Regions from separate parts of the Idiomarina solivarensis genome, predicted to be linked through region 2. Evidence: predicted binding sites of a transcription regulator. Region 2 holds the regulator's gene; each other region holds the start of a gene.
What was found. The regulator FliA, encoded in region 2, starts transcription of late flagellar genes. The targets are predictions, from matches to a motif close to CTAAAGNTNNNNNNNNNNNNGCCGATA.

Region 1 (4,050 bases), on a different contig from region 2:
ATGAAAAATAAGGTATGCTCCTTCATTAAACCGCGAACCTGAAGCTCTTCTAAAACCTGCCGGCCATTTCTGCCGCGTCCCAGATTATAATCAACTAAAAGAATATCGTGTGGATTTTTGATGTAGGCGGCAATACCGGCTTCGCCGGTGGTCTTGACCTGAACGTCTTTTGCCCCCAAGTTTAACAGCAAGCCTTTGAGCATGACCTGAAAGGGTTTCTGGTCATCGATCAATAACACGCGTTTATCATTGAGCTCTAAGGTTTTTTCCATTGGTGTCAGACAGTATCCTGATAATATTCAATACCGACAGCATACTGGCTAATTTCAGTAATGTTAAGCGGCAACCGAGACTGATATGAAAGCAATTCAGATTTCTGATCAAAAAGTACGATGGGAAGACGGTGTAAAGATAACAGCGCCTGAACCAAAAGAAGTCCAGCTACGGGTATTAAGCGCCGGAGTCAACCGCGCCGATTTAATGCAAATAGCGGGCAAATACCCGCCACCCAAAGGGGCATCCGATATACCGGGCCTGGAAGTTTGTGGTGTCGTTGAGGAGGTTGGGTCCGCAGTGAACGGGTGGCAGCCCGGTCAACGAGTGAGTGCGTTATTGGCCGGTGGCGGCTTCGCGGAACGCGTTAATGTCTCGGCGGAGCAAATACTGGAAGTCCCAAAAGATTGGAGTAATACAACCGCTGCTGGTTGGCTGGAGACTTTTGCTACAGCGTACCTTAATGTTTTTCAGTTAGGCGATTTAAAAACGGGTGAACGGGTGCTTACGCATGCCGGCGCCAGTGGCGTTGGTTCGTCACTCATACAACTATGCCGAGAAAGTGGTAATGACATTATTGCTGTGGTTGGTAGCAAAGAGAAATCAGAATTTTGCTATAAACTGGGCGCAAAGCATGTGATTAATCGTTATCTGGAAGGTATTGTTAACGAGGTTAAGGCTCTGGGCGACGTAGACGTTATATTGAATCCGGTTGCCGGGGAATCTATAGAAAAAGATCAGCAGTATCTTGCGCAAGACGGTCGTATTATTCTGATTGGGTTAATGGCAGGACGTACGGGAGAAGTTGACTTTGGGCGTATGCTGATGAAACGTCAGCGGCTAATAGGATCAACCTTACGTGCACTGACACCTGAACAGAAAGGGCAGATTTTAAAAGGTTTGTGGCGCGATTTTGGCGGTAAGTTTAAAAGCAGCAAGATTGCACCCGTAATCGATCAGGTTTTTGCGGCCGATGACATTCAACAGGCGTTAGACTATGTCGCTGCGAATAAAACTCAGGGTAAGGTGATTTTAACGCTTTCGGAAGAGTAATTCAGGCTGGAAAATAATGGGTCAAGTAATGAGTAGTACAATAAAGGAAAATGGTGGAGGGGGCAGGATTCGAACCTGCGAAGGCTGAGCCGTCAGATTTACAGTCTGATCCCTTTGGCCACTCGGGAACCCCTCCACTCAAGTGGCGCGTATAATAACAGTCTTAGCTTAGCTGTAAAGAGAAAACTTAAACTTTTGAGACTTTGGCCGATACAGAGTTATCTGTCACCCATTATTCAGAGTCTTAATGAGTCAAGTTGCTGCTGTTCAGAACAATGCTGCTTATTTCTTTGAGCAACATGCGAGCGAAGCCGTTAACCATGGTTTTGCCGGTGAATTTGCTTATTGGGTTTCGGCATTGGGCGCAGATCCTGTTATTTCAGAGCGTTCAACAGATATTAACTGGCAGCGCGCAATTGGTGCAGGCAGAGCAAGACCGTTAGATGTTCAACCCGGAGTAGTGCTGGCAAGTGGTGTTTATGCCAATATCAGTCAACTGTCTGATTTTAAGTTACAAGATGCGACTCACCCCCAACCTCTTATTCCCGATGCGACGCCAGGGCGCTTGCCTTTGGAACTGCTTCAAAATTTAGACTGGCGAGTCCGCCAACGGCTAGATAAGAAAAAACAGCCACAAGCGGAAGAAAAAGACGAGTATAAGCACAAAGGTCCGGCTGGGTTGTATGACGTGCTGCAAAAACTTGGTATTACTCATTAGGCTTGTCGCTTTCTTTGCGGTAAAGAGTTTCCGGTAATGTCACTATGCGGCATAATACCGATACCATTTCGTTAATTTAAAGAGCCGATGAAGCAACTGCGCCCAGAGGACGAAGACCGTATTGATGCGTTCACGGAACATCTATGGCTGCATCATGGCTCCAGCGAAAACACCCAGGCGGCTTATCGCAGCGATTTGAGACGGTTTTGTGAGTACTTGGTTCCGCTGAAAAAATCCTTAATGGAAACCGATGAGCTGGTGCTTCAGGATTATCTTTTATGGCGCCGGACTCAAGGGTTGTCGCCTCGCAGTACCTCGCGCTTCTTAAGCTCAGCCAAGAAATTTTTTCAGTTTGCGCTAAAACAGCAGTGGGTAACAGTAGACCCGACCGCACGTTTAAAACGCCCTAAGTTGCCACAAAGCATTCCCCATTCGCTAAGTGAAGACGATGTCATTGCTTTACTGCAGCAACCTGATACTGAAACGCCTATTGGCTTGCGCGACAGAACCATGCTGGAAGTTCTGTATGCCACAGGTTTGCGGGTAACGGAGCTCATTCGCTTGCAATACGATCAGCTAAGCCGCCAACAAGGCTTAGTGAGGGTGGTGGGTAAAGGTAATAAAGAACGCCTGGTACCGTTAGGTGAAGAAGCGCTTGAATGGCTGGATAATTACCTGAAGCACGGTCGTGCTGCAATAACGGATAAAAGTAGCCCCTGGATATTTGTTACGCAAAGAGGCTCGTTACTAACGCGTCAGGCATTTTGGTACCGGTTACGGCACTACGCGGCAGAAGCTGGTATTTATGCGCATTTATCACCGCATACTTTGCGCCATGCTTTTGCCACGCACTTGCTGAACCACGGCGCCGATTTACGCGTATTACAGTTATTACTCGGACACAGCGATTTGTCCACGACACAGATTTATACCCAGGTTGCACGCGAGCGTCTGCAAGCCTTGCATGCTCAGCATCACCCCCGCGGCTAATTGCATTTTAACCGTTAACAGGGTAGGGTTCGGACAATTAATTTATGAGGTATTTATGCGCAATTTAATGTCGGTAGTTGGTTTAGTCGGGTTGGTCAGCGCCAGTTTTAGTGTTTCCGCTTTAAGTGCAGGACAAAGTGAAATTGATACACGGCACCTGAACAAGGTAGGCATTGAAGTGCTTGCGACCGAATCTGGAGAAATTGACGGCTATGTTCGAGCGGTTACCAATCAGGGCATGTTCTATGTGTCTAAAGATGGTGAACGACTGATTAGCGGTAATGTGTTTGATATTACCGGTAGTGAGCCTAAAAACTTAAGCGAAGCCGCAATGGCGAAAGTGCGTTTGAAAATGCTGAAAGGCTTTACCGACGATATGATCGTGTACCCGGCTGAAAATGAAAAATATCAAGTGACTGTTTTTACCGACACCACTTGTGGTTATTGTCAGCGTTTACACGAAAACATGGACAGCTACCATGCTGAGGGGATAACGATTAAATATTTAGCGTTCCCCCGTGGCGGCATGAACAGCACAGGGGGCCAGCAGTTACAAACGGTTTGGTGTTCTGATGATAAGAAAGCCGCTATCACAGCGTTTAAAGAAGATGAGAATTACAGTGGTAGTTCGAGCTGTTCGAATCCTGTGGCGGAACATTATCAATTGGGCAAATCGTTTGGCGTCACCGGTACTCCCGCTATTGTATTACCTGACGGCCGTTTGCTTCCCGGTGCAGTGCCTGCAGCACGGCTCGCTGCGGAAATTAGAAAAGGTCAGTCGCAGTAATTCATGAATGATTATGAAATACGTCGTTATCAAGTCGTAGACGATACTTTTTTGCCGCAGCAGATCCCGGCTTTGTTGCGGCAAATATACGCTCGACGCGGCGTGCGCAGTGCCGATGAGCTCAGTTTAAAAGCGTCGGGCTTAGTTCATTTTTCGTCGTTAAAAGATATTAACAAAGCAGTTGATCTGCTTCTATCTGCGTTAAAAAATCAAGAAAAAGTGTGCATTT
Region 2 (4,050 bases):
GGCGTCTTCTCGCTGAGTAAGCGAATAGATAGGAAGCTGTTGTCAATCTAGTCAGAGAAGAGATACGCCCGATGGATCAAGCAAGCGGTCTGCGAAGAATGAAACAATCAAAAGTAAAAGTGATTGCGGTCACTGGTGGTAAAGGTGGCGTGGGTAAAACTAACGTGTCACTGAACATGGCTATCGCAATGGCAAAACAGGGCAAACGGGTATTGGTACTGGATGCCGACTTAGGCCTGGCTAACGTAGACGTTATGCTAGGTCTCCGCGTTGAGCGCAATCTTTCTCATGTATTGAGTGGTCAGTGCGAATTAGAAGATATTCTTATTGAAGGTCCGGCAGGAATCAAAATTGTTCCGGCCACATCAGGCACCCGCTCAATGGTGGACTTGAGTGAATCTGAACATGCCGGCTTAATCAGAGCCTTTAGTCAACTGCAGGGCAACTACGATGTATTAATTGTGGATACTGCAGCCGGTATCGGTAACACAGTTGTCAGTTTTGCCCGGGCTTCGCAAGATGTTTTGGTCGTGGTTTGTGACGAGCCTACTTCTATTACTGATGCTTACGCCTTAATTAAAGTATTGAGCCGTGAGCAGGGTCTGTTTAAATTCAAAGTGGTTGCCAATATGGTGCGCAATATGCGCGACGGGCAAGTCCTGTTTAATAAGTTGACCAAAGTAACCGATAGGTTTTTAGATGTTGCTTTAGAGTTGGCGGCAATTGTACCCTTTGACGAAAACTTACGTTTAGCTGTGCGTAAGCAGCAATCTTTTGTCATGGCTTACCCTAAATCACCGGCCTCGCTAGCGATAAAAGCGCTTGCCAAGAAAGCCCTCGATTGGCCAGTGCCGGCACAAGCGGGCGGTCATTTGGAATTTTTCCTTGAACAATTGATAACTTCTGCCGATAACGAAAATAAGCGGGATGTTGCCAATGAATAAAGCTGCCGTTTATGCCGCCACTGCTGACAACCGGAATGCCATTATTGAACAGCATACCGGATTGGTTAAGCGCATTGCACACCACATGATGGCGAGACTGCCAGCGAGTGTGCAAGTTGATGATTTAATTCAGGCAGGCATGATTGGTTTATTAGAAGCTGCGCGAAACTTTGATAACAGCAAAGGCGCCAGTTTTGAAACGTTTGCCGGTATTCGCATTCGAGGTGCGATGCTGGATGAAATTCGTCGGGGTGACTGGGCACCGCGCTCGGTACACCGTAATCACCGACGGGTACTGGAAGCCATCCGTCAGGTTGAAAACGAAACCGGGCGAGATGCAAAAGATATGGAAGTTGCGGCAAAACTGAATATGGGAATGGATGAGTACCATCATATTTTGCGAGACGTGAGTTCAGGACGAATTGTTGGTATTGAAGATCTTGGTGTATCTGAAGACGCCTTAATGCCAGAGCAGGTAACGGGTTCAGCTTATGAACCACAACGAGATGTTGAGAATGCAGCGTTTCATAAAGCATTGGTTTCAACCATCTCATCGTTACCAGAGCGTGAAGCTTTGGTGCTTTCGTTGTATTATGACGAAGAATTGAATTTAAAAGAGATAGGTGAAGTGCTGAGCGTGAGTGAATCGCGGGTCAGTCAAATTCACAGTCAGGCAATGTTGCGACTTAAATCGCGAATGCAAAATTGGGTTGAATAAACTTTGGTTGTAATCGAGAGCCTCAGTGGAGGGTGCTTTGGATAAAAATATGAAAATTCTTGTTGTAGACGACTTTTCTACAATGAGACGAATCATTAAGAATTTACTTCGTGATCTTGGCTTCACTAATATTCAGGAAGCTGATGATGGTAATACTGCCTTACCAATGTTGCAGAACGGCGACTTTGACTTTGTCGTAACCGACTGGAACATGCCGGGTATGCAGGGAATTGACTTGCTGAAGGAAATTCGCAAGGACGATAACCTGGCGCATTTACCTGTGTTAATGGTGACGGCTGAAGCTAAACGTGAACAAATCATCATGGCGGCTCAGGCTGGGGTGAATGGTTACATTGTTAAACCATTTACAGCGGTAACCTTGAAAGAAAAACTCGACAAGATTTTCGAACGCATTAGCTAAAGGGCGAATGACTATGTCTGACAACGCCCATGATATTTCTCTGGAGCAAGCCAAGGAATTAGTAGCCTTGCTTGAAGACGGGAAGCAGCAGCAGGCTAATCAATTACTGGAAGATGTTTACAACCGTCGAAATGATAAGTTGTTTACGTCTGTCGGCCAATTAACACGAGACCTCCACGAAGCGCTTCAGGACTTTCAGGTAGACCCTCGTATTGTACAAATGACGGAAGATGATCTTCCGGACGCGCAAAACCGTTTGTTGTATGTCATTGAAAAAACCGAAGACGCAGCCAACCGGACCATGGATGCAGTAGAAGCCTGTCTGCCATTAGCTGACGAGATGCATCAGCGTGTTGAGAAGGTGATGCCAGCCTGGAACCGGTTAATGAGTAACGATATTGAGTTAAATGAATTCAAGTCTTTATGCCATGAGGTCGATGACGTACTTAAGCGCTGTGGTGAAAATATGCCGCAAGTGCATGGGTTGATGACCGAAGTATTGATGGCGCAGGACTTTCAGGATATTACCGGGCAAGTCATTCGTCGGGTTATTCAGTTAGTCGAAGACGTTGAAAAGAATTTAATAGAGCTACTTAAGATATTCGGCAAAGAAGAAGAGCGCCGAAATGCAGAGAAAGCGAGTTCTGTTCCCAAGAAGGATGCAGGAGTTGCTGAAGGCCCAATTATAGATGCTGACCAGCGTGATGACGTGGTTGGTGGACAAGACGAAGTGGACGATTTGCTGTCCAGTTTAGGTTTCTAGGAGCATCAGTCGCATGAGCTTTGATATGGACGAAGACATTCTGCAGGACTTTTTGATCGAGGCGGGAGAAATCCTCGAGCAATTGTCTGAACAGCTAGTTGAGCTGGAAAATGATCCAGAGAACAAAGACCTGTTGAATGCTATTTTCCGCGGTTTCCATACGGTTAAAGGTGGCGCAGGGTTCCTGTCGCTAGGTGCTTTGGTCGATACCTGTCATGGCGCGGAGAATGTGTTCGATACGCTACGGAACGGTCAACGTACGGTCACTTCGGACTTAATGGACGTTATTCTGCAGTCATTGGATACCATCAATGCTCAGTTTGCACAGGTGCGTGCTAAAGAGGAGCCTGAAGCCGCTTCACCTGAACTGTTAGAGTTGCTGCATAAGTTGAGTCAGCCTGAGTCAGAAGACGAAGCGCCAGTTAAAGCGCCCGAGCCGGAACCTAAGACGGAAGAGACTTCTGAGTCCGAAACGGCGAGTGCAGACAGCAGCAGCGATAGCATTGATGAAATTCAGGATGATGAATTTGAAGCTCTATTGGATGAGCTGCATGGTCAGGGCCAAGGCCCGGGTAAAAAAGACGAAGCTCAATCTTCCGCGAGTAAGCCGGCGACCAACGATGACGGTGATGAGATAACCGACGATGAGTTTGAATCGTTGCTGGACGAGTTGCACGGCAGTGGCAAAGCACCACAAAGTGCTGAAAAAACGCAAGAGAAACAAAAAGAGCCGGCGCAAGACGATGAGATAACTGACGATGAATTTGAGTCGTTGCTGGACGAATTACACGGCAGCGGAAAAGCTCCGATGCCTAAAGGGGATACCCCAACCAAGGACTCTGCTGCGAAAAAGCCAGAGCCAAAAGCGCAACCTAAGCCTGCGCCGAAGCCGGAACCTAAAGCTAAGCCAGAGGCTAAAGCGGATGATAAGCCAGCGGCTGCTAAGCCTGTTGATAAAAAGCCCGCAGCACCAGCACAGGCTCCGGCTGAAACAACGGTACGGGTTGATACCAAACGCTTAGATGAAATAATGAATATGGTGGGCGAGTTGGTCTTGGTTCGAAATCGCCTGTTAAGTCTGAGCAACTCAGATGACTCCGACAGCGATGAGATGGGGAAAGCCATTTCAAATCTGGATGTTGTGACCGGCGACTTGCAGGGTGCGGTAATGAAAACTCGCATGCAGCCCATTAAGAAAGTGTTT
Region 3 (4,050 bases), on a different contig from region 2:
GCAGGTTATTGGTTAACACTTTACCGTAACGCTTACGCACAGAACGGCTTTTAATGGTAATTTCGGCGTGCAGGCGGACAACAAACTTCATAGCAACATCGTCAGTTCTTTAGGAAAGTGCACAATTATACGTGTCCTGCCTGACAGAAACCAGCGTTCAGTCGATCACATCAACCGGATCGGACTCTGCGGCTTTACCCTGCATAATAGATATTTCAACACGCCGGTTACGCTTGCGATTTTCCTCTGAGTTATTAGGAACCAGAGGCTTGGTATCCGAATAGCCCATGACAACCATACGATCTTCGCTGAAACCTTCAACTTTCAGCATTTCTTCCGCAACAGCGACCGCTCGTTTACTGGAAAGATCCCAGCGTGAAGAGTAAATTTCAGAAACCAGACGTTCGTTATCACTATGACCCGACACAGTAATTTCGCCGGGAATATCTTTTAATGCCCCTGCAACTTCCTGAATAATTGGACGGAACTGCGGCTGCAAAAATGCCGAGCCTTCGGGGAAAGAGCCTTGCTCGCGTATGCGAATAATAATTTGCTGTCCATGCTGTTCCAGCTCAATGGTGCCCGCTTTAATCTCATTTTCCAGTTGCTGTTCAATTCGACGCATCAGCTCTTTTGATACTTTCGTCATGGCTTCAGTATTTTCGGACTTCGCTTCTTCTTTATCCTGCTCACTCTCCGATTCCTTGCCACCGCGTTCAGTTTGTTGACCGCCAGCAAAATCCGACTCCCCTTCCTGGAACTCGAGCATTTGCTGTGTCATTTCAACTGTTTGCTGCTGAATCGTCTCAATGGGGGTAGGCTCCGGGCGCCCGGGTCGGAACTCCTGTGCAATAACACTGGTGCCTTTAGGAATGTCTTTGACTTCAATTTTATTCTGTACGCCGAGCGCGTACTTCATGGAACCGGCAATTTGTTTAAACTTCAGTACGTCCATTTCGGAGAAAGCCAGCAGCAGTACGAAGAAGCACATTAACAATGTCATGAGATCGGCAAAGGTTGCCATCCACATGGGCAGCCCTGCCGGCGGGCAGTTGCAATCTTCTTCTTCGTCTCTCACTTTCTCAGAGGCCATGACTACTCGCCCTCATCCTCGTTACCAATACGTTTGGATTCAGCCAGATAGTTCCTGAGAATACCTTCTATTACACGGGGGTTTTGACCGTCCTGAATACCTAAAATGGCATCCAGTATCAATTGCTGGTTCAGTTTTTCCTGCTCAGCACGCAAGAGCAGTTTGTTCGCGATAGGAATCGCAATGACGTTGGCCAGAAAGGCACCATAAAGCGTCGTTAACAACGCAACCGCCATGGCTGGACCAATCGCTTTCGGATCGTCCATGTTCGATAACATGGCGACCAGACCAATCAAGGTACCAATCATACCCATAGCCGGGGCTACGTCGCTCAGTACTTTGAATACGCGGGCACCCTCTTCATGGCGGGAAAAGCTCATTTTGATGTCTTTCGATAGCGTCTGACGAACAACCTCAGCATCGTGTCCATCGACAAGCATATCAACACCCTTGCGAAAGAACTTATTTGGAATTTCTGCTTCTTCAAGGGCGAGAAACCCGCCTTTTCGCGCAGCGTCGCCCATTTCAACGGCTGTATCAATAAGTTCTTGTGGGTGTTCAATTTTAAAGAAAAAGGCCTTAACGACAACTTTCCCGGTACCCAGAAACTGACTTAAAGAAAAGTTTGCTAAGGTTATAAATAATGATCCACCGAATACGATAAAGAATGACTGGGTATCCATAAATAGCCCAATATCACCCCCCAGAATCATGGCAACAACGACAAAGCCGATAGCGCCTATAATTCCTATGAGCGTTGCTATATCCACTCAGCTTTCCTCCCCAATTTACGTATTCGCTTTTGTTGCTGTGCTCATTCTTAAACAATAGTGTCGCTCTGACAAGCGACATCTGATCATCTTACACAGGAATAATGAGATCATCGGCTGACATTCGGGATTCTTTATCGGATAATTAACTTTCACTAGAGTAGCGAAGCCGCTCAAAACTGACTTAAAGGCAGAAACAGCTATGGCAGATGAGAAAAAACAGCAATCCTTTGAACAGGCTCTTGAACAGCTGGAGCAATTAGTCAACGAACTTGAACAAGGCGACTTGCCGCTAGAGCAGTCACTGAAAAAATTTGAGCAGGCCATTCAGTTATCACGATCAAGCCAACAGCAACTGCAGCAGGCGGAACAGAAAGTCACCACGCTGCTCGCTGAGCAACAGCAGCCAGAAAGCAGTGAAGATAACGGAGAACTAATGTGACGATTAATTCGTTAACAGCAGAGACCCGAGAGCAGGTTGATCGCTTTTTAGAACAGAAACTCGGCACTCTGACGCTAAACGAACGGTTAAACCAGGCAATGCAGCATGGTGTTCTATTGGGGGGCAAGCGCATTCGTCCCTATTTGGTCATGACCGTGGCTGATATCTGCGGTGCGGACAAACAAGACGCATTACGTGCTTCCGCCGCGATAGAGCTCATCCATGCCTACTCGTTAATTCATGACGATTTACCGGCAATGGATAATGACGATTTGCGTCGGGGCCAACCCACTTGTCACATTGCATATGATGAAGCGACTGCTATTCTGGCTGGTGATGCTCTGCAAACGCTGGCGTTCGAAATATTAACCGAACAGGCCATGCATCAACTGCCAGCGATACGCCAGTTACAATTGGTGCATGTACTGGCTAAGGCCAGCGGTGCTGAGGGTATGTGTGCAGGCCAGGCGATTGACTTACAGGCAACCGCTAAAACATTAACCGAAAGCGCTCTGGAGCAAATGCATGTAAGTAAAACCGGAGCTCTGATTGCAGCGGCGGCCAGTATGGGCGTTTTGTGCGGCAGCAGCGAGGCGCAACAATGGTTACCGCAGTTTGAAAAGTTTGCGCGTTATCTGGGGCTGGCATTTCAAGTGCAGGATGATATTCTCGACGTAACAGGTAATACAGAAGCTTTGGGAAAACCTCAGGGTTCTGATACCGCGTCAGAAAAATCAACTTATGTGCGCTTACTCGGTATCGAAGGGGCAAAAGAGCGCTTACAAAACTTACACAATAAAGCGCTACAGTCATTAGACGATATCCCTTACAATACCGACAAACTCGAACAATTTTCCGACTTGCTGTTAAAGCGGGACCACTAATTGAATGACTGAAAAATATCCGTTACTTGATAAAATTAACTTCCCCGCTGATCTGCGCAGACTCTCACGCACGCAGTTACCGGAATTATGTGCCGAAATCCGCCAGTTTTTACTGACCTCTGTTAGTCAGAGCAGTGGTCATCTGGCCTCGGGATTAGGCACCGTTGAGCTGACCGTCGCTCTGCATTATGTCTATCACACGCCTCAAGACAAGTTAGTCTGGGATGTGGGTCATCAGGCTTACCCACACAAAATACTGACAGGCCGCAAGCAGCAATTACACACCATTCGTCAAAAGGACGGCTTGCACCCCTTTCCATGGCGTGAGGAAAGTGAATACGACGTGCTATCGGTCGGTCATTCAAGTACATCCATTTCGGCGTCTCTAGGCTTAGCCGTTGCGGCTCAACGGCAAAACTTAAAGCAAAAAGTGGTCTCCATTATCGGTGACGGTGCAATGACCGCAGGCATGGCCTTTGAGGCGATGAATCACGCCGGTGACATAAAGCCGGATATGCTGGTTGTACTCAACGACAACGACATGTCAATTTCAGAGAATGTCGGCGCATTAAATCATCATTTTGCCCGTTTGTTGTCCGGTCGTTTTTACACCTCGTTGCGTGAAGGCAGCAAAAAATTACTCAGCCCGCTTCCTCACATTCGCCATTTCGCCAGCCGCGCTGAAGAACACATGAAAGGCATGATGGCACCGGGAACAATTTTTGAGGAACTGGGTTTCAACTACATTGGTCCTATCGACGGTCACGATGTCGATGCCTTAGTTGAAACACTGTCAAATATGCGCCATTTAAGTGGCCCGCAGTTACTGCATATTGCTACGCAAAAAGGCAAAGGCTATAA

Region 1: a site for FliA is predicted at 1,513-1,539, ahead of RBK99_RS03070 (VC2046/SO_2500 family protein). Genes of this name have one in related genera too.
Region 3: a site for FliA is predicted at 1,975-2,001, ahead of pomA (flagellar motor protein PomA). Genes of this name have one in related genera too.

What each region holds. Positions count from the first base shown of each region.
Region 1 covers NZ_JAVFHZ010000001.1:621,814-625,863, reverse strand. The annotation lists gene RBK99_RS03085 (response regulator) at 1-272, opposite strand, end outside; gene RBK99_RS03080 (NAD(P)H-quinone oxidoreductase) at 358-1,326, shown strand; tRNA gene RBK99_RS03075 (tRNA-Tyr) at 1,378-1,462, opposite strand; gene RBK99_RS03070 (VC2046/SO_2500 family protein) at 1,574-2,044, shown strand; gene xerD (site-specific tyrosine recombinase XerD) at 2,132-3,034, shown strand; gene RBK99_RS03060 (thioredoxin fold domain-containing protein) at 3,090-3,821, shown strand; gene recJ (single-stranded-DNA-specific exonuclease RecJ) at 3,825-4,050, shown strand, end outside.
Region 2 covers NZ_JAVFHZ010000006.1:120,640-124,689, reverse strand. The annotation lists gene flhF (flagellar biosynthesis GTPase FlhF) at 1-16, shown strand, start outside; gene RBK99_RS11155 (MinD/ParA family protein) at 72-944, shown strand; gene RBK99_RS11150 (RNA polymerase sigma factor FliA) at 937-1,662, shown strand; gene cheY (chemotaxis response regulator CheY) at 1,700-2,083, shown strand; gene RBK99_RS11140 (protein phosphatase CheZ) at 2,097-2,846, shown strand; gene RBK99_RS11135 (chemotaxis protein CheA) at 2,860-4,050, shown strand, end outside.
Region 3 covers NZ_JAVFHZ010000002.1:146,921-150,970, reverse strand. The annotation lists gene thiI (tRNA uracil 4-sulfurtransferase ThiI) at 1-91, opposite strand, end outside; gene RBK99_RS04705 (flagellar motor protein MotB) at 158-1,093, opposite strand; gene pomA (flagellar motor protein PomA) at 1,096-1,863, opposite strand; gene RBK99_RS04695 (exodeoxyribonuclease VII small subunit) at 2,066-2,305, shown strand; gene RBK99_RS04690 (polyprenyl synthetase family protein) at 2,302-3,189, shown strand; gene dxs (1-deoxy-D-xylulose-5-phosphate synthase) at 3,194-4,050, shown strand, end outside.